3 regions of the Klebsiella sp. CSG-1 genome follow, and region 1 is predicted to be linked to each of the others. Evidence: predicted binding sites of a transcription regulator. Region 1 holds the regulator's gene; each other region holds the start of a gene.
What was found. The regulator PhoB, encoded in region 1, activates phosphate uptake and scavenging genes when phosphate is short. The targets are predictions, from matches to a motif close to CTGTCATAAAACTGNCNNAT.
Positions count from the first base shown of each region.

Region 1 (7,874 bases):
GTACCAATTGCGGATCCCAGCGCCATAAAGCGGATATGCCGGGTACTTAGCCCGCGCTTAAGTTTGTTACTACTTTCCATCGTATTCCATGCCGTTTTTCTCTTCAGACCTTCGCCGGAGCAGGCCGCAAAAGAGGATTACCTGAAAAACAAAAAACCACGGGACCCAAAGTCCCGTGGCTTAACACTGATTAAAACCGTCGGTTAATGCGCGCTGGAGGTCACCTGACGTCCTGCCGCACGGTCCCAGATCACCGCCAGAACCACCATCACGGCGGTAGGCATCAGCCAGGCAAGACCCTGCTCAGCCAGCGGCAGACGCGAGGTCCAGGCCGGTAACATCTCCGCGAACGCCGACGATTTAATGCCGTCAATGATACCAAACATCAGGCTGATAAACATGGCCGGCGCAATGACGCGGGACGAATTATGCCACCAGTTGCGGGTAAAGCTTAAGACCACCAGGGCGATACATGGCGGATAGATAGCCGTCAGCACCGGAATCGAAATCTGAATCAGATGGCTCAGCCCCAGGTTGGAGACCGCCATCGAGAAAATGCCGAGGATAAATACCAGCGCGCGATAGGATAATGGCAGGTACTGCGCGAAGAACTCCGCACAGGCGCAGGTCAAGCCCACCGCGGTCACCAGACAAGCGATGAAAATCAGCGCCGCCAGCATAAAGCTCCCCGCGCCACCGAAGGTGTGCTGGACATAGGCATGCAGAATCGCCGCGCCGTTAGCGGATTGATCCACCAGTGTCGCGCTATCAGACCCGAGGCGGAACAGCGCCAGATACAGCAGCGTCAGCCCCACGCCGGCCATCAGTCCGGCCCAGACGGTGTAGCGAGTCAGCAGGCGCGCTTCCGTTACGCCGCGAGAGCGCGCGGCGTTAACAATGACGATACCGAACACCATGGCACCCAGCGTATCCATGGTCAGATAGCCGTTAACGAAACCGTTCGAGAACGGCGCGGTGCGGTAAGCTTCCAGCGCATTGCTGATCGAGCCAGCCGGCCAGATAATTGCCGCAACGGACAAAATGATCAGCGCAATAATTTTCAGCGGTGCAAGGAAATTCCCCACCGTATCCAGCAGTTTGCCCGGATAGAGCGAGACCAGGATCACCAGCGCAAAATAGATCACGCTGTAAATCATCAGCGGCATCGCGCCGTCGCCGGTCAGCGGGGCAATCCCGACTTCAAAAGAGACCGTTGCGGTACGCGGCGTCGCAAACAGCGGGCCAACGGCCAGGTAACAGACCACCGCCAGCAGGATGCCGGCCACTTTGCCAATCGGCGTACTCAGGCTTTCCACGCCGCCGCCGACTTTCGCCAGCGCCACAACCGTCAGCACCGGTAAACCCACGGCGGTAATCAGAAAGCCAATAGCGGCGGTCCAGACGTGTTCACCGGCCTGTAAACCCACCATCGGAGGGAAGATAATGTTGCCTGCGCCAACGAACAACGCGAAGGTCATAAAGCCCAACGCGATAATGTCGCGAGATTTTAACTGATGGGTCATAAATTCATTACTGCCTGTGGATGTGGTGTTGTTAACAAACGGAAAATACCGTGTCTTCCCCTGAGGGAGGATACAGCGGTGGTTGCCGGAAAAATCAGCGGGATATGCTCCCGAACACGCGTGGGAAAGAATTGTTTTTTGAATTACCACGCAAAAACAGTCTGTCTGCGACTGCATGGGGGGCAATTTAAACGCTTATAACGTTTTAATGCAAGGCGGGATCGCAAAAGCAGATGATTATGCTAAGTCTATTTTTATGAGCGGGATTATTGACCATATCTAAGGAAAACCTCCGGCTAATCATGCGAACAAAAAAGCAGCAGGCGTTCATTAATTACGCGGCTAAAAAGTGACTGCAAACGAAAATGACCAGCCGAAGCTGGTCATTGGCAAGTCATGTTGACAAGGGCGCGTTCAGGCGCTTTTTTTGGCAATTAAACGTTCCGGGAGTAAGAAACTAAAACGCGTCCCTTTACCTACCGTACTCTCAATTTCCAGGCGACTGTCGTGATGATTTACCGCATGTTTGACAATCGCCAGCCCAAGACCGCTGCCGCCGGTTTGCCGCGAACGCGCCTTATCCACGCGATAGAAGCGCTCGGTCAGACGCGGAATGTGCTCGGGCGCAATCCCCGGACCGTTATCCTCGACGCTGAACAACGCGCCATGCGGCGCCCGTTGCCAGCTGACGGTAATCTCCGTCCCCGCTGGCGTATGGTTAATCGCGTTATACACCAGATTGGACATCGCGCTTCGCAGCTGCTCTTCGTTGCCCAGCACCAGCAGCGTCTCATCGACGTGGAAGTGGAGCGTCTGCTTCTGCTGGCTGAGCGTCTGGGCTTCTCGCTCCACCACCCGCAGCATCATCGGCACGTCGATTTTGTCATTCATGGCCAGCGTCGGCGCCGCTTCAATCCGCGACAGCGTCAGCAGCTGCTTGACTAACCCCTCCATGCGCTGGGTTTGCTCGCGCATCGTGTGCAGCGCTTTTTCGCGCGTCATCCCTTCCAGCACCTGCTCCTGCATCATCTCCAGATAGCCCTGCAGTACCGTTAACGGCGTGCGAAGCTCATGGCTGACGTTGGCAAAAAAGTTGCGCCGCGCGCCTTCCAGCTGGTGCATCTGCGTCACATCGCGCGCCACCATCAGCCACTGTTTGTCGCTGTAGGGCATGACGCGGATCTCCAGATGACGAGCAGTATTGAGGACCAGATTGAGCGGCTTTGAGAAATCCCTGTTTTTGAGGTAGTGAGCAAATTCAGGGTAGCGCAGGAGGTTAAGAATATTTTGTCCACTGTCGTCCGGCCAGCGCAGATTGAGGATCTGCTGAGCCAGACCATTACACCAGAAGATGGCCCCCTCCTCCGTCGTCAGCACCACCGCATCGGGCAACGACTCCGCCCCGCTACGAAAGCGTTTGATCAGACTGCCCAGTTCGCGTCGGCGCTTTTTATTGCGCATCTGCATCTGGTGAAGGCCGTAGAGCAGCGGTTCCCAGCTGCCGCTTCCCGGCGGTGGCGTCATGCTACGGTCGACCCATAGCCACCATGAAAGACGTAATAAATTCCAGAAATGCCAGATGAGAAGTCCGGTTACTGCCGCCAGCAAAAACCACGGCAGATAACCCACCACCGCCCCAAGAATCAGGGCCGGGATACAACATAAGAAAAGCTCAAGCGCCAGCCTTTTCCATGACAGCCGTTCCAGCACGGTTCACACTCCTGTCGAGATTCAGAAACGGGCGGAGAAACGATATCCCGTGCCGCGGACCGTTTGTACCATCCGGTCATGGCCGCTATGTTCCAGCGCTTTACGCAGACGGCGAATATGCACATCCACCGTTCTGTCTTCTACATACACGTTCGTCCCCCAGACGTGATTCAGCAGCTGTTCGCGGCTGTAGACGCGTTCCGGGTGAGTCATAAAGAAGTGTAGCAATTTAAACTCCGTCGGCCCCATGTCCAGCGGACTTTCTCCGGTCATCACCCGATGGGAGGAAGGGTCAAGGCTAAGCCCTTGCATTTCAATCACTTCTTCCACAGCCATCGGCGAAATACGGCGCATCACCGCTTTGATTCGCGCCACCAGCTCTTTCGGTGAAAAAGGCTTAGTGATGTAATCATCGGCGCCGGTTTCCAGACCACGTACACGATCCTCTTCTTCACCGCGGGCGGTGAGCATGACGACCGGGATATCGCGGGTCATCGCCTCACGCTTGAGCAGCTTGATAAACTGGAGACCCGATCCGCCCGGCAGCATCCAGTCGAGGAGAATCAAATCAGGCCAGGGTTCATTGAGTTGATTCACCGCACTGTCATAATCTTCCGCCTCGACGGGCTGAAAGCCGTTTTGCTCAAGAACAAAGCAGACCATTTCGCGGATCGGAGCTTCATCTTCAACGACCAGAATTCTTCTCGCCATTATTTACCCTGTATTTTTTAGCCATCAGTATAGAGTGCGGCGCCATTATGCGTCAGTTTTGTGACAGATTTATGAAGAAAATGACCGTCATATGATAGCGGATTTTGAATAATGACAAGGAGTAACAATCGATCCTGCAGGCGTTAAAGGGGCAACCTGCCGGATGACAGGTATATAATGCGCCCATGCTTTTTCGCCAGGGAATACTTATGCGCATCATCCACACCTCTGACTGGCACCTTGGCCAGAATTTTTACAGCAAGAGCCGCGCCGCCGAACACTCGGCCTTTCTCAACTGGCTGCTGACCAGCGCGCAGGCGCACGAGGTCGATGCCATTATTGTCGCCGGCGACATCTTTGATACCGGCTCGCCGCCAAGCTACGCTCGCGAGCTGTATAACCGCTTTGTGGTTCAGCTTCAGCAGACCGGCTGCCAGCTGGTGGTACTGGCGGGCAACCACGATTCGGTGGCGACGCTGAATGAATCCCGCGATATTCTGGCCTTTCTGAAAACCACGGTGGTGGCCAGCGCCGGCCATGCCCCCTTTATTCTGCCGCAGCGCGACGGCACCCCCGGCGCCATATTTTGCCCGGTCCCCTTCCTGCGCCCGCGCGAGCTGGTCACCAGCCAGGCCGGACACTCCAGCGGCGAAAAACAGCAGCTGCTGTTGAACGCCATCAGCGACTATTATCAGCAGCAGTACGAAGCGGCCTGCGCCCTGCGCGACGATCGTCCGCTGCCGATCGTCGCCAGCGGCCACCTGACCACCGTCGGCGCCAGCAAAAGCGATGCGGTGCGCGAGATCTACATCGGCACGCTGGAGGCATTTCCCGCCAGCCATTTTCCCCCCGTTGATTATATTGCCCTCGGCCATATTCACCGGGCGCAAAAGATTGGCGGCAGCGAACATATTCGCTACAGCGGCTCCCCCATCGCCCTCAGCTTTGATGAGACAGGAAAAAGCAAAAGCGTCAATCTGGTGACCTTCACCGACGGGCAGCTGACGGAGGTGCTTCCTCTGACGGTGCCGGTGACGCAGCCGCTGGCGGTGCTGAAAGGCGATTTCTCCAGCATCAGCGAACATCTCACCCAGTGGCGGGACGCCCCTCAGGAGCCGGTCGTCTGGCTGGATATTGAAATTACCAGTGACGAATATCTCCATGATATTCAGCGCAAAATTCAGGCTCAGACCGAAGATCTGCCGGTGGAAGTGCTGCTGGTTCGCCGCAGCCGCGCCCAACGTGAACGCATCCTGGCGGGCGAGCGGCGGGAGACGCTGAGCGAACTGCAGGTCGAGGAGGTGTTTGAACGCCGCCTGGCGCAGGAAACGCTGGAAGAGGCGCAGCAGCTGCGCCTGACGCAGCTGTTCAACGAAACGCTGCATAGTCTGAATGGTGAGGAGCACCTGTGAAAATTCTGAGTTTGCGCCTGAAAAATATCAACTCGTTAAAAGGCGAATGGAAAATCGACTTCACCGCAGAACCGTTCGCCAGCAACGGGCTGTTTGCCATCACCGGCCCCACCGGCGCCGGGAAAACCACTCTGCTGGACGCTATCTGCCTCGCGCTGTATCACGAAACGCCGCGTCTGAGCAGCGTCTCGCAATCGCAAAACGATCTGATGACCCGCGATACCGCCGAATGTCTGGCGGAAGTGGAATTTGAGGTCAAAGGGACCGCCTATCGCGCCTTCTGGAGCCAGAACCGCGCCCGCAATCAGCCGGAGGGCAACCTGCAGGCCCCGCGCGTTGAACTGGCGCGCTGCGACGATGGGCAGATCCTCGCCGATAAAGTCAAAGATAAACTCGAACTTACCGCTTCGCTCACCGGACTGGATTACGGTCGCTTTACCCGCTCAATGCTGCTTTCGCAAGGCCAGTTCGCCGCGTTCCTCAATGCCAAACCGAAAGAACGCGCTGAGCTGCTGGAAGAGCTGACCGGCACCGAAATCTACGGTCAAATTTCAGCACAGGTGTTTGAAAAGCATAAACTTGCCCGCAATGAACTGGAGAAACTTCAGGCCCAGGCGTCCGGCGTTCTGCTGCTGAGCGATGAGCAACAGCAGGCGTTACAGCAAAGTTTGCAAGCACTTACTGATGAAGAGCGTCTACAGCTCGCTGAGCAAACCCGCCTGCAGGCGACGCAGCAGTGGCTGCTGCGCCAGCAGGAGCTCAGCGCGGAAGCCTCGCAGTCGCAGATCCGGCTACAGGAGGCGCAGCAGGCGCTGGAGCAGGCCCAGCCGCAGCTCGCGGCGCTGCTCAACGCGCAGCCGGCAGAGCAGCTGCGTCCGCTGTGGACCCGGCAGCAGGAGCAAAGCGCCGAGCTGGCGCAAACCCACCGCCAGGTGGAGGAAGTGAATACTCGCTTACAGGACAGGCTGCGGCTGCGCGCCGGGATTCGCCTTGCCGCCAGCCGGCAGATGACGCGCTTACAGGATGCCCATCACGCCCTCAACCTGTGGCTTAAAGAACACGATAGCTATCGCCAGTGGGGAAACTCGCTGGCGGGCTGGCGGGCCGTCTTCCAGCAGCAGGCGCGCGATGCCCAACAGCAGAACGCCGTGCAGCAGAGCCTGGCGGAAACCACTCGCAAGCTTTCGGAGCTGCCGCCTGCGGCGCTGACGCTGGATGCCGACCAGGTTACCGCCAGCCTGGCGCAGCACGCCGCCGCTCGCCCGCTGCGCCAGCAGCTTTCGACGCTGCACAGTCGCCTGTTGCCGCTTCGTCAGCGTCAGCAGCAGTTGCAAACCGCGGAGCAGGCCCGCCGCGAGGAGCAGGAAAAGCTGGAAACAACCCTGGCCCAGCGCCGGCTGGCATACAAAGAAAAACATCAGCAATTCAGCGATGTGAAGGCTATTTGTGAGCTGGAAGCGCGCATTGTCGGGCTGGAGGAAGAGCGCGCTCGCCTGCAGCCCGGGAGCCCTTGTCCACTGTGCGGTTCCAGCGAACACCCGGCGGTCGCGCAATACCGGGCGCTGGAACCCGGCGTGAATCAGGCCCGCCGGGATAGTCTGGAGCGTGAAGTCAAACAGCTGACGGAAGAAGGCGCCCAGCTACGCGGTCAGCTTGAGGCACTGCTTAAACAACAGGTTAAAGAGAAAGAAGAGCTGGACTCACTCCTCCAGCAGGAGCAAGCGCTCACCTCGCAATGGCAGACAACCATCAGCGGACTCCATTGCGAACTGCAGCCGCAGGATGATATTCCCGGCTGGCTGGCGGCCCAGCAGGAGAGCGAACAGCAGCTGTATCAGCACCAGCAGCGACTGGCCTGGCAGGCCCAGCAGCAGGCGGGCGAGCAACAGCTCAGGCAGCTCCAGCAGGAGCAGGAACAACGGCGCGCGCAGCTGGAGGCGGAACTCTCGCCCTTCGCGCTCAGCGTTCCGCAGGCCGATCGGACGGCGGAGTGGCTGGCGCAGCGGGAAGCAGAGAGCCGCCTGTGGCAGGAAAAACAGAACCAATTTGTTGCGCTTCAGGAGCAGCTTCAACAGCTGACGCCGCTGCTGGATACGCTTCCGCAGACAGAGCCGGAGTCCCTTCCGCCAGCGGACGAGATAGCCGATCCGGCGCCGCTGACGGGCTGGCGTCAGGTGCACGACGACTGTCTGGCATTGCAAAGCCAGTGGCGGACGCTGAGCCAGCAGGAGAGCCAGCAGCAGGAAGCGCTGCGGGAGACGCAAACCCGGTTCGCTGCCGCACTCTCCAGCAGCCCGTTTGCCGACCAGCAGGCCTTTCTCGCTGCCATGCTCGACGAAGAGACGCGCCAGCGGCTGGAGCGGCTTAAACAGACGCTGGAAAATGCGGTACAGCAAAATAACGCCCTGGCGCTGCGCGCCCGCGATGCGCTTGCCCGGCATCAGCAGCAACCGCCGGCAGACGTCGACCTCACCCAACCGCTGGAGCAGGTCCAGGCCCGTCTGCTCCAGCTGGCGCC
Region 1 is NZ_JBWNLD010000001.1:795,700-803,573, forward strand. It holds gene proY (proline-specific permease ProY) at 1-80, opposite strand, end outside; gene brnQ (branched-chain amino acid transporter carrier protein BrnQ) at 204-1,523, opposite strand; gene phoR (phosphate regulon sensor histidine kinase PhoR) at 1,938-3,233, opposite strand; gene phoB (phosphate response regulator transcription factor PhoB) at 3,255-3,944, opposite strand; gene sbcD (exonuclease subunit SbcD) at 4,154-5,356, shown strand; gene sbcC (exonuclease subunit SbcC) at 5,353-7,874, shown strand, end outside.

Region 2 (7,874 bases), on a different contig from region 1:
CGAAACGCCGGTATCGCTGGATTTTTGCAAAATGCCGGTTAATGACAGTTCGGGATAATAGCCAACGTCGCGAATGCGGTGACCATCAAGCACAAAGGGATGGGTATCCACTACGCTGTCCGGTTGCACAATCCCCTGCTGTAGCGCCGTCATCACCACCAGCGGTTTTACCGTCGAGCCCGGCTCAAAGGTGTCACTGATGGCGCGGTTGCGAAAATCATCCAGCCTGGCGTTATCACGGTTATTGGGATTGAAGTCCGGATAGCTGGCCATCGCCAGTATCTCGCCGGTATCTATCTTAATCAGTACCGCCGCCCCGGATTCCGCCTTATTCCAGTTCACGGCGTTATCCAGCGCATCTTCGGTGACCGTCTGCAGACGTTCGTCGATACTCAGCTGAATATTATGCGCAGGTACCGCCGGCATCTCGGTGATATTTTCGATCACGTGTCCATGACGATCTTTACGCACCAGCCGGCGCCCCGGCTTTCCGGTAAGCTGAGCATTAAAGCTTTTCTCAATCCCCTCAATGCCCTGGTTATCGATATTAGTAAACCCCAGCAGGTTAGCCGCCACGTGCCCCGCGGGATAGAATCGGCGCGACTCATCACGCAGGTTGATCCCTGGCAGGTGCAGTTTGTCGATCCATTCGGCCTGTTCCGGGTTAACCTGACGGGCCAGATAGATGAAGCGCATATGCGGATGGCTCTCAACGCGTTTGGCCAGATCGCTCAGATTAAGGTGCAGCGCCTCCGCCATCGCCTGCCAGCGTGGGCCATAGCCGACGCCACCCTTTTGCATAATGGTTTGCGGGTCAGCCCAGATGGCGCTCACCGGCACGCTGACCGCCAGCGGGCGATTCTCGCGGTCGCTGATGGTTCCACGCTGCACGTCGATGGGTTCTTCGCGCAACGAACGCATATCTTCTTGTTTTACAAGGTTATCTGGAGAAATTATTTGCAGCCAGGCCACCCGCCCCAGCAGTATTCCGAGACACCCGAGAATCGCCACGCACAACAGCCCAAAACGAAGAGGGGTGAAATGAGCAACTGACTTATTTTTGTACTTTAGCACCATAGCTCCAGCCTTATATTGCAACCCTCTGATTTAACAGAAAATCGGCACAACAGGATGCGAAACTATGCGAATAAGGATGTTGTTTTGCAACAAAGCGCGACGGAGGGGGAAAAATGGAAATGTTTTGCAATAAAGACTAAAAAGCCCCGCAGAGGCGAGGCTTTTCTTACAAGATGAGTGGTCTTGAATCAGATAGCAGTAACGTTAACTGCTGCCGGACCTTTCTGGCCGTCCTGAATTTCGAACTCAACGTTCTGGCCTTCAGCCAGAGTTTTGAAGCCATTACCCTGGATAGCGGAGAAGTGTACGAACACATCTTTGCTGCCATCAGCCGGAGTAATGAAACCAAAACCTTTAGACTCGTTGAACCACTTAACTTGACCTTTAATCTTTGCCATTTGCAAAATTCCTTAGACTGTTTTCTTCGCCCACAGGCGCTTACATAGATAAAACTGACACATTACTGCATGAGGCACTAATATAAGGTTCGGCAGAGAAGCGGTATTCAACGACAACGTGTTTACTCAGGACTTCTTTACTGAAAATGCCACACATAAACAGAACTGTACCTCGTTTAACCCGAAAGGTGTTATCACATACAACGTAAATAATGGCAAGCCATTTTTAAACGTGTCTCGATCCTCCGCACAAATTATAAGGTAATCATTTGATCACCTGCACATTTATGCGTCTTTGCCGCCCAGGGTTGCCCTCGCTGCTACCGCAGGATTCGCAATTATAGCAAACCCGATGGTTGCAACTTTTTTACCATAGCTCAACAACTTCGGTTCGTCCAGGTACCCGGCTATTCTAACACCACATTTTCAGCACACAGGGTCAGGGCCGGTGCATAATGATGCGTATAAAAAGTCATATCTATAGTTGAAATTTCGCTTAAATTCTGCGGAGGTAAAGATATAAAATCGTCATCCGCTTCCGTTATAAATATTATTTATAATACAATTTAAACGTGAAGCATTAATGACGATATTTTTTCATCAGACAATTAAAACAGATTGTTATTATTTTATTTGATTAACTAAAAAATCAATGACGTCAATAGCCAGAATTGGGAGCAGGAACACACTCAGGGGGCGAGGAAGTGTAACAAAACGATCGGAAAGGATAAGAAAAAGTTATAACGACTCCTTAGATCCAGGTGCACACCGACCCGGTGCACACCTGTCAGTCAGCTACCGTTCGGCGACGAGACGGATAAAGTCGTCATCGTCTTTCTCTCCCGCCGAAGTCTTAGTAACCTCTTGTTTCTCAGGCTCATTGGCTTCACAGAGACGGCGCAGCAGCGCATTTTGCCGCTTTTGCTGGTCCAGTAACGCCTGCAGCAGTTCAATCTGCTGATTGGTGCGCGAACTTGCGCGATTAACAAAAAACCATAACAACAAACCGACAAGCAGCAGCACAACGGACAGTGCCAACGATGCCAGATTTAAGATCCCAGGATTCAGTAACTCACTCATTTCACCACCTCAAAGAGAAGGCGTCCATTCTACCACTCGCGCAGCAGAAGGAAATCGGTCGTCATAAAAATGTCTTACCAGGGGATAAACTTATTGATTGTGCAGATGCCGCTGAAAAACTGTACATCTTGATCGCACATTACGTTAAGCATCTGAGTCCACAGCAACAAACAGCCCGCTATGATGACTATCAGCAAAACCCAGCGTACTTTTTTCACTCCATTCTCCGCATCAGTATCAGATGTTTCCAGGATAACATGAGCATCTTAAACCGTGGCTAACTGTAATACGAAAGACAAGTTTAGGAATCATAGACTTGTTTCAATACGTGTAGCTGTCAAAATACGCGCAGGGATAATGCAAACCATGAGGCAACAATGCGATTAATCATTCGTTCCATTGTAGTACTGGCTATCGTATGGATTGGTATATTATTGAGCGGCTATGGCATTCTTATTGGCAGCAATCAGAATGCTGCGGGACTGGGGCTTCAGTGTAAATATCTGACCGCTCGCGGCACCAGTACCGCACAATACGTTCATTCTGATAGCGGTATTATCGGTGTTACCGACTGCCCGATTTTACGCAAAAGCGAAACCGTTATCGACAAAGGTTGATGCGTAAAAGCGACAGCGGGAAGCGCATTCCCGCTGTCGTTTAACTGACCACAGCGCCATTCGGATCAGAATGGATAGTCGTTATAGCCCATCTGTTCAGAAATCTTACGCGCCGCCGTGTGCAACATCGCCACATATTCGCTCAGACGCTCTTCTGAGAAACGCAGCGTCGGGAAAGAGATACTCAGGCCGGCAATCACCACGCCAAAGCGGTCGAAAACCGGTACGCCGATGCAGCGCAGCCCCTCTTCCTGCTCTTCATTATCTTCACCGTACCCCTGCTGACGCACCTGATCCAGGACGTCAAGCAGCGCTTGCGTACTGGTGATGGTCCGCTCGGTGCTGCGTTTATATTCGACGCCTTCAAGAATCTGCTCAACTTCAGCGCGATCGCGCCACGCCAGCAGCACTTTACCGATAGCGGTACTGTACAACGGGTTGCGGCGACCGATACGCGAGTACATCCGCAGGTTGTACATGGAGTCGATTTTGTGGATATAGACGATGCTGTCTTCATCCAGCGCGCCCAGGTGGATCGTCTCTTTCGTCAGCCGCGAAAGTTCACGCATCTGGATGTCGGCACTGCGGACCAGGTCGACATTCTGTAGCGCACGCGCGCCCAGTTCGAACAGCTTGAGCGTCAGGGAGTATTTCTCAGATTCGCCTTCCTGCGCCACATAGCCCAGCGATTTCATGGTTTGCAAAAAGCGATAAACGGTGCTTTTTGACATCATGACGCGCTGGGACAGTTCGGTAATGCCAATTTCACGCTCTTCACCAAGCGCCTGCAGAATGCCAAAAACCTTCAATACCGAAGAGACAGAATCTGGCTGCTTATCCAAATCTGCAACTGCCATTTATCACCTCATCGTAACTGTTTTATAAAAATCAGAACCGGTTTTTATTATAAATTCGCATCGCGGCCCCCGCAATCGTTCTTCTGCTCATTCGTTACAAATCTGCGACATACAGCCGAATAATCAATGCTAAAATCATTACTCAGAGAATAATTACCATAAAGACATACATTCACCATGGATAAAAACATTGCCGATGGCCTGCCTTTGCCGCAGCGCTACGGCGCAATTCTGACCATCGTTTTAGGGTTGGCCATGGCGGTGCTCGACGGCGCAATTGCCAACGTGGCTCTGCCGACTATCGCCACCGATTTAAACGCCTCGCCGGCGGCGTCAATCTGGATTGTCAACGCCTACCAGATAGCTATCGTGATTGCCCTTCTGCCGCTCTCTTTTCTCGGCGATATGTTTGGCTATCGGCGTATCTATAAAATCGGCCTTGCACTATTTACTCTGACCTCGCTCGCCTGCGCGCTCTCCCATAGTCTGCAGATGCTGACGCTTGCCCGCGTCGCGCAGGGCCTTGGCGGCGCCGCCCTGATGAGCGTCAACACAGCGTTGATCCGACTTATTTTCCCGCAGCGTTTTCTCGGGCGCGGAATGGGGATTAACTCCTTCGTGGTGGCGGTTTCATCGGCCGCCGGCCCCACCATTGCAGCCGCTATTCTCTCGGTTGCCTCCTGGCAATGGCTCTTTTTTATTAATATTCCGCTCGGGATTGTTTCGCTTATCCTCGCCATGCGTTACCTGCCAGCAAACGTTGGCCGGAGCAAAATCACCCGCTTCGATCTTCCCAGCGCCATAATGAATGCGCTGACGTTTGGCCTGTTGATCACCGCTCTCGGCGGTTTTGCCCAGGGTCAGTCGGGACGATTCGTACTTGCGGAAGTGGCCGCGATGCTGGTTATCGGTTTCTTTTTTGTGCGCCGCCAGCTGCAGATGCCGGTCCCGCTGCTGCCGATTGACCTGCTGCGCATCCCGCTGTTTTCCCTGTCTATCTGTACCTCCATTTGTTCGTTCTGCGCGCAAATGCTGGCGCTGGTTTCCCTGCCCTTCTTCCTGCAGTCGATGATGGGCCGCAGCGAAGTAGAAACCGGCTTGCTGCTGACGCCATGGCCTCTGGCTACCATGGTGATGGCGCCGCTGGCAGGTTATATGATTGAGAAAGTGCACGCGGGATTACTGGGGGCAATCGGCCTGCTGGTGATGGCCTGCGGCCTGTTTGGCCTTGCGCTGTTGCCCTCCACGCCTTCCGATCTGGATATTATCTGGCGCATGGCGCTGTGCGGCGCCGGTTTTGGCCTGTTCCAGTCGCCAAACAACCATACCATTGTCTCTTCCGCACCGGCCCATCGCAGCGGCGGCGCCAGCGGAATGCTCGGGACCGCGCGTCTGCTCGGTCAAAGTACCGGTGCGGCGCTGGTTGCCCTGCTGCTTAACCTGCAGGGCAACAGCGGCACCCACAGCGCACTGCTGTTGGCCGGTGGACTGGCGGTGATTGCCGCAACCGTCAGCGGGCTTCGCGTAACCCAGCCCCGGCCTGGGCAATAGCCGCCCTCCTCAGGCTTCAGCCATAAAAAAATCCGCTGCCCGAGGGCCGCGGATTTTTTTTACCTACTCTGCAACAATGTTACTTCAGGTATTCGCCACTGCGCAGCGCTTCAATACGCTTATCCAGCGGCGGGTGAGTCATGAACAGTTCGCTCATTGACTTCGCCTTACCGTTAATGCAGAACGCCATCATGCTGCTGGCTTCCTGTGGTTCGTAGCTGGTTTTCAGGCGCTGCAGCGCGGCAATCATTTTCTCACGACCAACCAGTCTGGCAGACCCGGCATCGGCGTGGAATTCGCGGTAGCGCGAGAACCACATGGTAATGATGCTGGCCAGGATACCGAACACCAGTTCCAGCACGGTCGCTACGGCAAAGTAAATCAGCGGGTTACCGTTGCTGCTTTCACTATCATCCCGGTTTCCACCCAGGAAGCCGGCGGCAATCTGCGCGATAACACGCGAGATAAAGATAACGAAGGTGTTCACCACCCCCTGAATCAGCGTCATCGTGACCATGTCACCGTTGGCGATGTGGCTGATTTCGTGGGCGATGACCGCTTCAGCTTCATCACGGCTCATGTTTTGCAGCAGCCCGGTGCTTACGGCGACCAGAGAAGCATCGCGGCGGGCGCCGGTGGCAAACGCGTTGATATCCGGCGCGTGGTAGATGGCGACCTGCGGCATGCCAATACCCGCCTGCTGCGCCTGCTGCGCGACGGTGTTCATCAGCCAGCGTTCCGTTTCATTGCGCGGCTGCTCAATCACTTCCCCACCCACGGATTTCAGCGCCATCCATTTCGACATCATCAGCGAAACGATCGATCCACCAAAACCAAAAAGCAGCGCCATGATCAGTAACCCGGTCATGCTGCTTGACTGAATTCCCGTCAGGCTTAACACCAGCCCGAAGACCACCATCACTGCCAGGTTGGTCAACAGGAAAAGCGCGATTCGCATCATAATTTTCTTTTAACCTCGATTTAACAAAACGCACTATGCGATTACCCATATCGTATGGGTAGAACGCTAATTTTCAACGATCAGGCCCCGCTAAGTCACGAGAAAAACACAACTTTACATTTTGTCACGACGAACTGACATCCGCGTAAGTTGTTGACATTTTGTATGTATAAGAGAGGACGGCCTGGAGGATGACGGAAAGAAAAACGGGCACAATCATTGTGCCCGTTGGGTGCTTATTTGCTGACCGGCGGTTCTACCGCGGGCATCTCTTTCTCAAGATGCGCAAGGTCTACCGCAATGTGGACCGTCTCATCAAGATACGGATCCGGCTCCTGGTAGTCCTTCGGCAGATCGTCCAGTTTCTTCAGCGGCGGTTTACCTTCGCGCTTCAGACGGTCGTTAATCCGCGCCAGGCGCGTCGCGTCGTCTTCTTCGTTCTCTTTCTCACGCTGGGCGTAGTTGAGAGAAACGATATAACGCTTATCTTTCATTGCGTTATAGCGAGCGATGTCCTTCATGATGTACTGGAACTCAGGATCTTTGGCAATCCGCTCATTATGCAGCTTCAGCAGCTGCGGATCGAACGGCTTCAAATCACCGGATTTCACGTAGGTCGCCGCATTGACGCTATCCCACGGCAGCGCGTTATCTTCATACTGCTCGCCGGTTTCGCGATCTTCGTTCCCGGTCGGCATCATGATATCCGGCGTGACACCTTTACGTTGGGTACTGCCGCCGTTAATGCGGTAGAACTTCTGAATGGTGTACTGTACGGAGCCCAGCGCCGGCCAGTCAGGGCGCAGCATCTGATCGTAAATCCGGTTCAGCGAGCGATACTGCTGAACGGTGCCTTTACCAAAGGTCGGCTCGCCAACAATTAAGCCGCGACCGTAGTCCTGCATAGCGGCAGCGAAGATTTCAGAGGCCGAAGCACTGAAACGATCGACCAATACCACCAGCGGGCCTTTATAGTACACCACGCCATCGGTATCGCTGTCTTCACGCACTTTGCCATTGTTGTCACGGACCTGAACCACCGGGCCAGACGGAATAAACAGGCCAGATAGCGAAACGGCTTCGGTCAGCGCCCCACCGCCATTGCTGCGCAGGTCGATAACAATGCTGCTGACGTTCTGTTTCTCCAGCTTCTGCAGCTGCACCTTAACGTCATCCGTCAGGCCAACGTAGAAGCCCGGGATATCCAGCACGCCGACTTTCTCTTTGCCGACGGTTTTCACCGACATCTTCACCGCGCGGTCTTCGAGACGAATGCGCTCTCGGGTCAGCGTGACGATGCGGGTTTTGGCCCCCTTACCGGCAGGCAGAACTT
Region 2 is NZ_JBWNLD010000008.1:214,640-222,513, forward strand. It holds gene ftsI (peptidoglycan glycosyltransferase FtsI) at 1-1,077, opposite strand, end outside; gene cspE (transcription antiterminator/RNA stability regulator CspE) at 1,266-1,475, opposite strand; gene AC007G_RS19770 (DUF2627 domain-containing protein) at 1,516-1,632, opposite strand; gene AC007G_RS19775 (YebO family protein) at 2,271-2,555, opposite strand; gene mgrB (PhoP/PhoQ regulatory lipoprotein MgrB) at 2,630-2,773, opposite strand; gene AC007G_RS19785 (YobH family protein) at 2,933-3,172, shown strand; gene kdgR (DNA-binding transcriptional regulator KdgR) at 3,238-4,029, opposite strand; gene AC007G_RS19795 (MFS transporter) at 4,207-5,580, shown strand; gene htpX (protease HtpX) at 5,660-6,541, opposite strand; gene prc (carboxy terminal-processing peptidase) at 6,778-7,874, opposite strand, start outside.
Region 2: the regulator PhoB is predicted to act here: its motif matches at 4,121-4,140, upstream of kdgR (DNA-binding transcriptional regulator KdgR).

Region 3 (7,874 bases), on a different contig from region 1:
ATTGAGCAGCATTATCATAATAATGAAATGGTGTTTCTATTTGTTGCGTCACAATTAACGAATATTGAAACTGTGTTTTATTTTATTACCTTGCTTTATTCAGGTGTCAAAAAAACAGGAAAAGCAGTGAGATAGCAGGGATTTATCTCCCTTATGCGCGTTTTTAGGAGATAAACTTATTTGCAGCGGTGAAAAAGAGCACCATAAAATGGTGTATATCGTTGAGCCAGAGCGTTTTATCCTCGTCTCGTTTCATGATGAAAAATATGTAGATATTTCAACGTGAAAGGCTTTTACTTTTCGTTCTAATTGTTGTCAGGATGCGTATGTCAAACAGTGCGATGAGCGTGGTTATCCTTGCCGCAGGCAAAGGGACCCGCATGTATTCCGATCTTCCTAAGGTGCTGCACTCCCTGGCCGGGAAGCCAATGGTGCAGCATGTTATTGATGCGACTAAAGATCTCGGTGCTTCGGCCGTACATCTGGTGTACGGGCACGGTGGCGATCTACTGCGCCAGACGCTGCATGAAGATAATCTTAACTGGGTCTTGCAAGCTGAACAGCTCGGTACCGGCCATGCCATGCAACAGGCGGCACCGTTCTTCCATGATGATGAAGACATCATGATGCTGTACGGCGATGTTCCGCTGATTTCCGTTGATACGCTACAACGCCTGCGCGCGGCGAAGCCACAGGGCGGCATTGGCCTGCTGACGGTGAAGCTGGACGATCCGAGCGGATATGGTCGCATTACGCGTGAAAACGGTCAGGTTACCGGCATCGTGGAGCATAAAGATGCCAGCGATACGCAGCGTCAGATTCAGGAAATTAACACCGGTATTTTGATCGCTGGTGGGGCGGATTTAAAACGCTGGCTGGCGAAGCTGACGAACAACAATGTGCAGGGTGAATACTACATCACCGATATTATCGCCATGGCGTATCAGGAAGGGCGTGAAATCGTTGCCGTTCATCCGCAGCGCTTAAGCGAAGTTGAAGGGGTAAACAACCGCCTGCAGCTGTCGCGTCTGGAGCGCGTTTATCAATCCGAACAGGCGGAAAAACTGCTGCTGGCAGGCGTGATGCTGCGCGATCCGGCGCGTTTTGATCTCCGCGGTACCCTGAAACATGGGCGCGATGTGGAGATTGATACTAACGTTATCCTCGAAGGCAACGTGGTTCTGGGTGAACGTGTGAAGATCGGCGCCGGCTGCGTGATCAAAAACAGCACCATTGGCGATGACTGTGAGATCAGCCCGTATTCGGTTGTGGAAGATGCTCATCTGCAGGCTGCCTGCACCATCGGTCCGTTCGCGCGCCTGCGTCCTGGCGCCGAACTGCTGGAAGGCGCGCATGTTGGCAACTTCGTAGAAATGAAAAAAGCGCGGCTGGGTAAAGGCTCGAAGGCAGGGCATCTTTCCTACCTCGGCGACGCGGAAATCGGCGACAACGTGAATATCGGCGCCGGTACCATTACCTGTAACTACGATGGTGCAAATAAATTCAAAACCATTATCGGCGACGATGTGTTTGTCGGTTCCGACACTCAGCTGGTGGCGCCGGTGACCGTGGGTAACGGCGTCACGATTGCCGCCGGTACGACGGTCACGCGCGATATTGCCGACAACGAACTGGTTTTAAGCCGTGTGCCGCAGGTCCATAAACAGGGCTGGCAGCGTCCGGTGAAGAAGACGTAATGTTTGGATTGTCGCCGGGGGGGAAACCGCCCGGCGAACCAGGATGAGAGGATCAATATAGGTCCCCGTCCGCAGGCAGTACCATAAAAATAACCCCACTCTCTACAAGGCTCGGGGCGCCCGTAACGCGGGCAAATACAGGTCAGCGACAACGCATGGCATAACGCCATTATCAGGAAATTTAACTATGTGTGGAATTGTTGGCGCAGTCGCGCAGCGTGATATTGCTGAAATCCTTCTCGAAGGTTTACGTCGTCTGGAATACCGTGGATATGACTCTGCCGGTCTGGCAGTGGTTGATAACGCAGGGCATATGTCCCGCGTTCGTCGTCTCGGTAAAGTCCAGATGCTGGCTCAGGCGGTAGAAGAGCACCCGTTACACGGTGGTACGGGGATTGCCCATACCCGCTGGGCAACGCACGGTGAGCCGTCTGAAGGTAACGCGCATCCGCATGTTTCTGAACACATTGTGGTGGTCCATAACGGTATCATCGAAAACCACGAACCGCTGCGCGAAGAGCTGAAAGCGCGTGGTTACACCTTCGTCTCTGAAACTGACACCGAAGTGATTGCTCACCTGGTGCACTGGGAGCTGGAGCAGGGCGGCACGCTGCGTGAAGCGGTACTGCGAGCCATTCCTCAGCTTCGCGGCGCCTACGGTACGGTGATCATGGATTCCCGTGACCCGTCAACGCTGCTGGCAGCGCGTTCCGGTAGCCCGATGGTTATCGGTCTGGGTATGGGGGAAAACTTTATTGCCTCCGATCAGCTGGCTCTGCTGCCGGTTACCCGTCGCTTTATCTTCCTCGAAGAAGGCGATATCGCGGAAGTGACTCGCCGCAGCGTGACCGTATTCGATACCAAAGGCGTGCAGGTGAAACGTCAGGAGATCGAATCTAATCTGCAGTACGACGCAGGCGACAAAGGCACCTACCGTCACTACATGCAAAAAGAGATTTACGAACAGCCGAATGCGATCAAAAACACCCTCACCGGGCGCATCAGCCATGGCGAAGTGGATCTCAGCGAGCTGGGCACGCATGCGAATGAAATGTTGTCTCAGGTTGAACATATCCAGATCGTAGCCTGCGGCACCTCGTATAACTCCGGCATGGTTTCTCGCTACTGGTTTGAAGCGCTGGCGGGCGTGCCGTGCGATGTGGAAATCGCCTCTGAATTCCGCTATCGCAAATCGGCGGTGCGTCGCAACAGCCTGATGATCACGCTTTCCCAGTCCGGTGAAACCGCGGATACGCTGGCCGCGCTGCGTCTGTCAAAAGAGCTGGGCTACCTCGGATCGCTGGCTATTTGTAACGTGGCGAGTTCTTCTCTGGTCCGCGAGTCCGATTTGTCGCTGATGACCAAAGCGGGCACTGAGATCGGCGTGGCCTCGACCAAAGCCTTTACCACTCAGCTGACCGTATTGCTGCTGCTGGTGGCAAAACTGGCGCGCCTTAAAGGTCTGGATGCCGCCGTTGAGCATGATATCGTTCATGGGCTGCAGGCGTTGCCGAACCGTATTGAGCAGATGCTGTCGCAGGATAAGCGTATTGAAGCGCTGGCCGAGAACTTCTCCGATAAGCACCATGCGCTGTTCCTTGGCCGTGGCGATCAGTATCCGATCGCGCTGGAAGGGGCGCTGAAGCTGAAAGAGATCTCTTATATCCACGCGGAAGCCTATGCGGCCGGTGAGCTGAAGCACGGTCCTCTGGCCCTGATTGACGCTGAAATGCCGGTGATCGTCGTTGCGCCGAATAACGAATTGCTGGAGAAGCTGAAATCCAACATTGAAGAAGTTCGCGCGCGTGGCGGCCAGCTGTATGTCTTCGCCGATGGCGAGGCGGGTTTCAACAGCAGCGACAATATGCACATTATTGAAATGCCGCATGTTGAAGAGGTGATTGCGCCGATCTTCTACACCGTGCCACTGCAGCTGCTGGCCTATCACGTTGCGCTGATTAAAGGCACTGACGTCGACCAGCCGCGTAACCTGGCGAAATCGGTCACCGTAGAATAAGCCAACACGCATCAGACAAAGGGCTGCCATCCGGCGGCCCTTTTTTTATTTCCGGCGATCGTTTTTCAGTGCTCTGGTGAAAAATGCCGCTGCGCGGGTTTATGACAAACCGTCATCTTCGACTACGATTTTAAGTGTCATAAAAAGAAAATTTTTCTGCAATCTTACGGTCACTTAAATAATTAACAGTATGATTTATATTGTTTTTATTTTCACCAGTCGGCTGTCTTTTTGAGTGTCATAAAACTGTAATAATTCGTACATTTTACTGTCACCTCTTTGTCCTATTTTGCTCACCATAGCCTCGAAACAACGATTTACGAATCCAGCAGGAGACATTATGAACGTTATGCGTACCACCGTCGCAACAGTTGTCGCCGCGACCTTATCGATGAGCGCTTTCTCTGCATTTGCAGCTGCAAGCCTGACTGGCGCGGGCGCAACTTTCCCTGCACCGGTGTATGCCAAATGGGCTGATACCTATCAGAAAGAAACCGGCAATAAAGTGAACTACCAGGGTATTGGCTCTTCCGGTGGTGTAAAACAAATTATTGCTAACACCGTCGATTTCGGTGCTTCTGATGCTCCTCTGGCCGATGACAAACTGGCTCAGGAAGGCCTGTTCCAGTTCCCGACCGTGATCGGTGGCGTGGTTCTGGCAATCAACCTGCCTGGCGTGAAGTCGGGTGAGCTGGTTCTGGACGGTAAAACTCTGGGTGATATCTACCTGGGCAAAATTAAAAAGTGGGATGACGAAGCGATCGCTAAACTCAACCCGGGTATGAAGCTGCCGTCTCAGAATATCGCCGTGGTTCGTCGCGCCGATGGTTCCGGTACTTCCTTCGTGTTCACCAGCTACCTGGCGAAAGTGAACGAAGAGTGGAAATCTAAGATTGGCGCGGGTTCTACCGTTAACTGGCCGACCGGTCTGGGCGGTAAAGGTAACGACGGCATCGCCGCTTTCGTTCAACGTCTGCCGGGCTCCATTGGCTACGTAGAATACGCGTATGCGAAGCAGAACAACCTGGCCTACACCAAACTGCTTTCCGCAGATGGCAAGCCGGTCAGCCCGACGGAAGATAACTTCGCTAACGCGGCTAAAGGTATCGACTGGAGCAAATCCTTCGCACAGGATCTGACTAACCAGAAAGGTGAGAATGCATGGCCGATCACCTCAACCACCTTTATCCTGGTACACAAAGCCACGACCAAACCAGAACAGACTGCTGAAGTGCTGAAGTTCTTCGATTGGGCGTACAAAAATGGCAGTAAAGAAGCCAACGCACTGGATTACGCAACGCTGCCGGAAAGCGTGGTTGAGCAGGTTCGCGCTGCATGGAAAACCAACGTGAAAGACAGCAGCGGTAAAGCGCTGTACTAAATACCGCCAGACTTTAAGCTGTCCGCCAGTGGCAGCTTAAAGGATGATGTGTATAGCATTACCTTTGCCCGAAAGGTCAGTAAAATACTGGCCTTTCGGGCCCGAACTTAAAGAGTAATCTATGGCTGCAACCAAGCCGGCATTTAACCCTCCGGGGAAAAAGGGTGACATAATTTTCGGCGTGCTGGTCAAACTGGCTGCGCTGATTGTGCTATTGATGCTGGGCGGCATCATCGTTTCCCTCATCATCTCTTCATGGCCAAGCATTCAGAAGTTTGGTTTTTCCTTTTTGTGGACCAAAGAGTGGGATGCGCCCAACGAAATTTTCGGTGCGCTGGTGCCTATCTATGGCACGCTGGTGACCTCATTTATTGCGTTGCTGATCGCCGTTCCGGTGAGCTTTGGTATCGCGCTGTTCCTGACGGAGCTCTCCCCTGCCTGGCTGAAACGCCCTCTTGGTATCGCCATTGAACTGTTGGCGGCCATCCCAAGTATCGTTTACGGCATGTGGGGCCTGTTTATCTTTGCTCCGCTGTTTGCTACCTACTTTCAGGAGCCGGTGGGCAACGTCCTGTCGACGATTCCGTTTGTCGGGGCGCTGTTTGCCGGTCCGGCATTTGGTATCGGTATTCTGGCGGCGGGCGTTATTCTGGCCATCATGATTATTCCGTACATCGCCGCCGTCATGCGCGATGTGTTTGAACAAACGCCGGTGATGATGAAAGAGTCGGCCTACGGTATCGGCTGTACGACCTGGGAGGTTATCTGGCGTATCGTCCTGCCATTTACCAAGAACGGGGTTATCGGCGGCGTGATGCTCGGTCTGGGGCGCGCGCTGGGGGAAACCATGGCGGTGACCTTCATTATCGGCAACACCTACCAGCTGGATAGCGTTTCACTGTATATGCCGGGGAACAGTATTACTTCCGCCCTGGCGAATGAGTTTGCCGAAGCGGAAACCGGGCTGCATGTGGCGGCGCTGATGGAGCTGGGGCTGATTCTGTTTGTGATTACCTTTATTGTTCTGGCCGCATCGAAGTTTATGGTGATGCGTCTGGCGAAGAGTGAGGGGGCGCGCTAATGGCAACGATTGAATTGCAAACCAGCACAGAGCTGGCTGAATCGCGTCGTAAGATGCAGGCTAAACGCCGGCTGAAAAACCGTATCGCCCTGACCCTGTCAATGGGAACCATGGTCTTCGGGCTGTTCTGGCTTATCTGGATCCTGATGTCCACCGTGACCCGCGGTATTGATGGCATGAGTCTGGCGCTGTTTACCGAAATGACGCCGCCGCCGAACACCGCGGGCGGTGGTCTGGCGAATGCCCTGGCGGGCAGCGGCCTGCTGATCCTGTGGTCGACGGTTTTCGGTACGCCGCTAGGCATTATGGCGGGTATCTATCTGGCGGAATACGGGCGTAAGTCTGTGCTGGCGGAAGTGATCCGGTTTATTAACGATATCCTGCTTTCCGCGCCGTCCATCGTCGTGGGTCTGTTCGTCTACACCATCGTGGTTGCGCAGATGCAGCACTTCTCCGGCTGGGCTGGGGTTATCGCCCTGGCGTTGCTGCAGGTGCCTATCGTGATTCGTACCACCGAGAATATGCTGAAACTGGTGCCGGACAGCCTGCGTGAAGCGGCCTATGCGCTGGGTACGCCGAAGTGGAAAATGATTTCTGCCATCACCCTGAAGGCCTCGGTGTCCGGCATCATGACGGGGATCCTGCTGGCTATCGCGCGTATCGCCGGTGAAACGGCGCCGCTGCTGTTCACTGCGCTCTCCAACCAGTTCTGGAGCACCGATATGATGCAGCCGATTGCCAACCTGCCGGTGACCATTTTCAAATTTGCCATGAGTCCGTTCGCGGAGTGGCAGCAACTGGCATGGGCCGGGGTACTGCTTATCACCCTGTGCGTATTGCTGCTGAACATTCTGGCGCGCGTGGTTTTCGCGAAGAATAAACACGGTTAATTTTTGCGGCGCGGCGAAATGCGGCGCCGAATGAGGAAGAGATTGATGAGTATGGCGAATGCGACCCCGGGTAAACTTTCAGTTCGTAACCTGAACTTCTACTACGGAAAATTCCATGCCCTGAAAAATATCAACCTGGATATCACCAAAAACCAGGTTACGGCGTTTATCGGCCCGTCAGGCTGCGGTAAGTCGACCCTGCTGCGGACATTCAACAAGATGTTCGAGCTCTACCCGGAGCAGCGTGCGGAAGGCGAAATCCTGCTGGATGGCGATAATATTCTGACCAATACTCAGGATATCGCTCTGCTGCGTGCCAAAGTCGGTATGGTTTTCCAGAAGCCGACGCCGTTCCCGATGTCGATTTATGACAATATCGCCTTTGGCGTTCGCCTGTTTGAAAAGCTGTCGCGTGCCGATATGGACGAGCGCGTGCAGTGGGCCTTGACCAAAGCCGCATTATGGAACGAAACCAAAGATAAACTGCATCAGAGCGGATATTCTCTCTCCGGCGGTCAGCAGCAGCGTCTGTGCATCGCGCGCGGTATCGCGATTCGTCCGGAAGTGCTGTTACTGGATGAACCGTGTTCAGCGCTGGACCCGATCTCCACCGGGCGCATTGAAGAGCTGATCACCGAACTGAAACAGGACTACACCGTCGTTATCGTTACCCACAACATGCAGCAGGCTGCGCGTTGTTCAGACCATACGGCATTTATGTATCTTGGCGAGCTGATTGAATTCAGTAACACGGACGATCTGTTTACCAAGCCCGCGAAGAAACAAACTGAAGATTATATTACTGGCC
Region 3 is NZ_JBWNLD010000005.1:28,560-36,433, forward strand. It holds gene glmU (bifunctional UDP-N-acetylglucosamine diphosphorylase/glucosamine-1-phosphate N-acetyltransferase GlmU) at 327-1,697, shown strand; gene glmS (glutamine--fructose-6-phosphate transaminase (isomerizing)) at 1,885-3,714, shown strand; gene pstS (phosphate ABC transporter substrate-binding protein PstS) at 4,055-5,095, shown strand; gene pstC (phosphate ABC transporter permease PstC) at 5,217-6,176, shown strand; gene pstA (phosphate ABC transporter permease PstA) at 6,176-7,066, shown strand; gene pstB (phosphate ABC transporter ATP-binding protein PstB) at 7,112-7,874, shown strand, end outside.
Region 3: the regulator PhoB is predicted to act here: its motif matches at 3,950-3,969, upstream of pstS (phosphate ABC transporter substrate-binding protein PstS).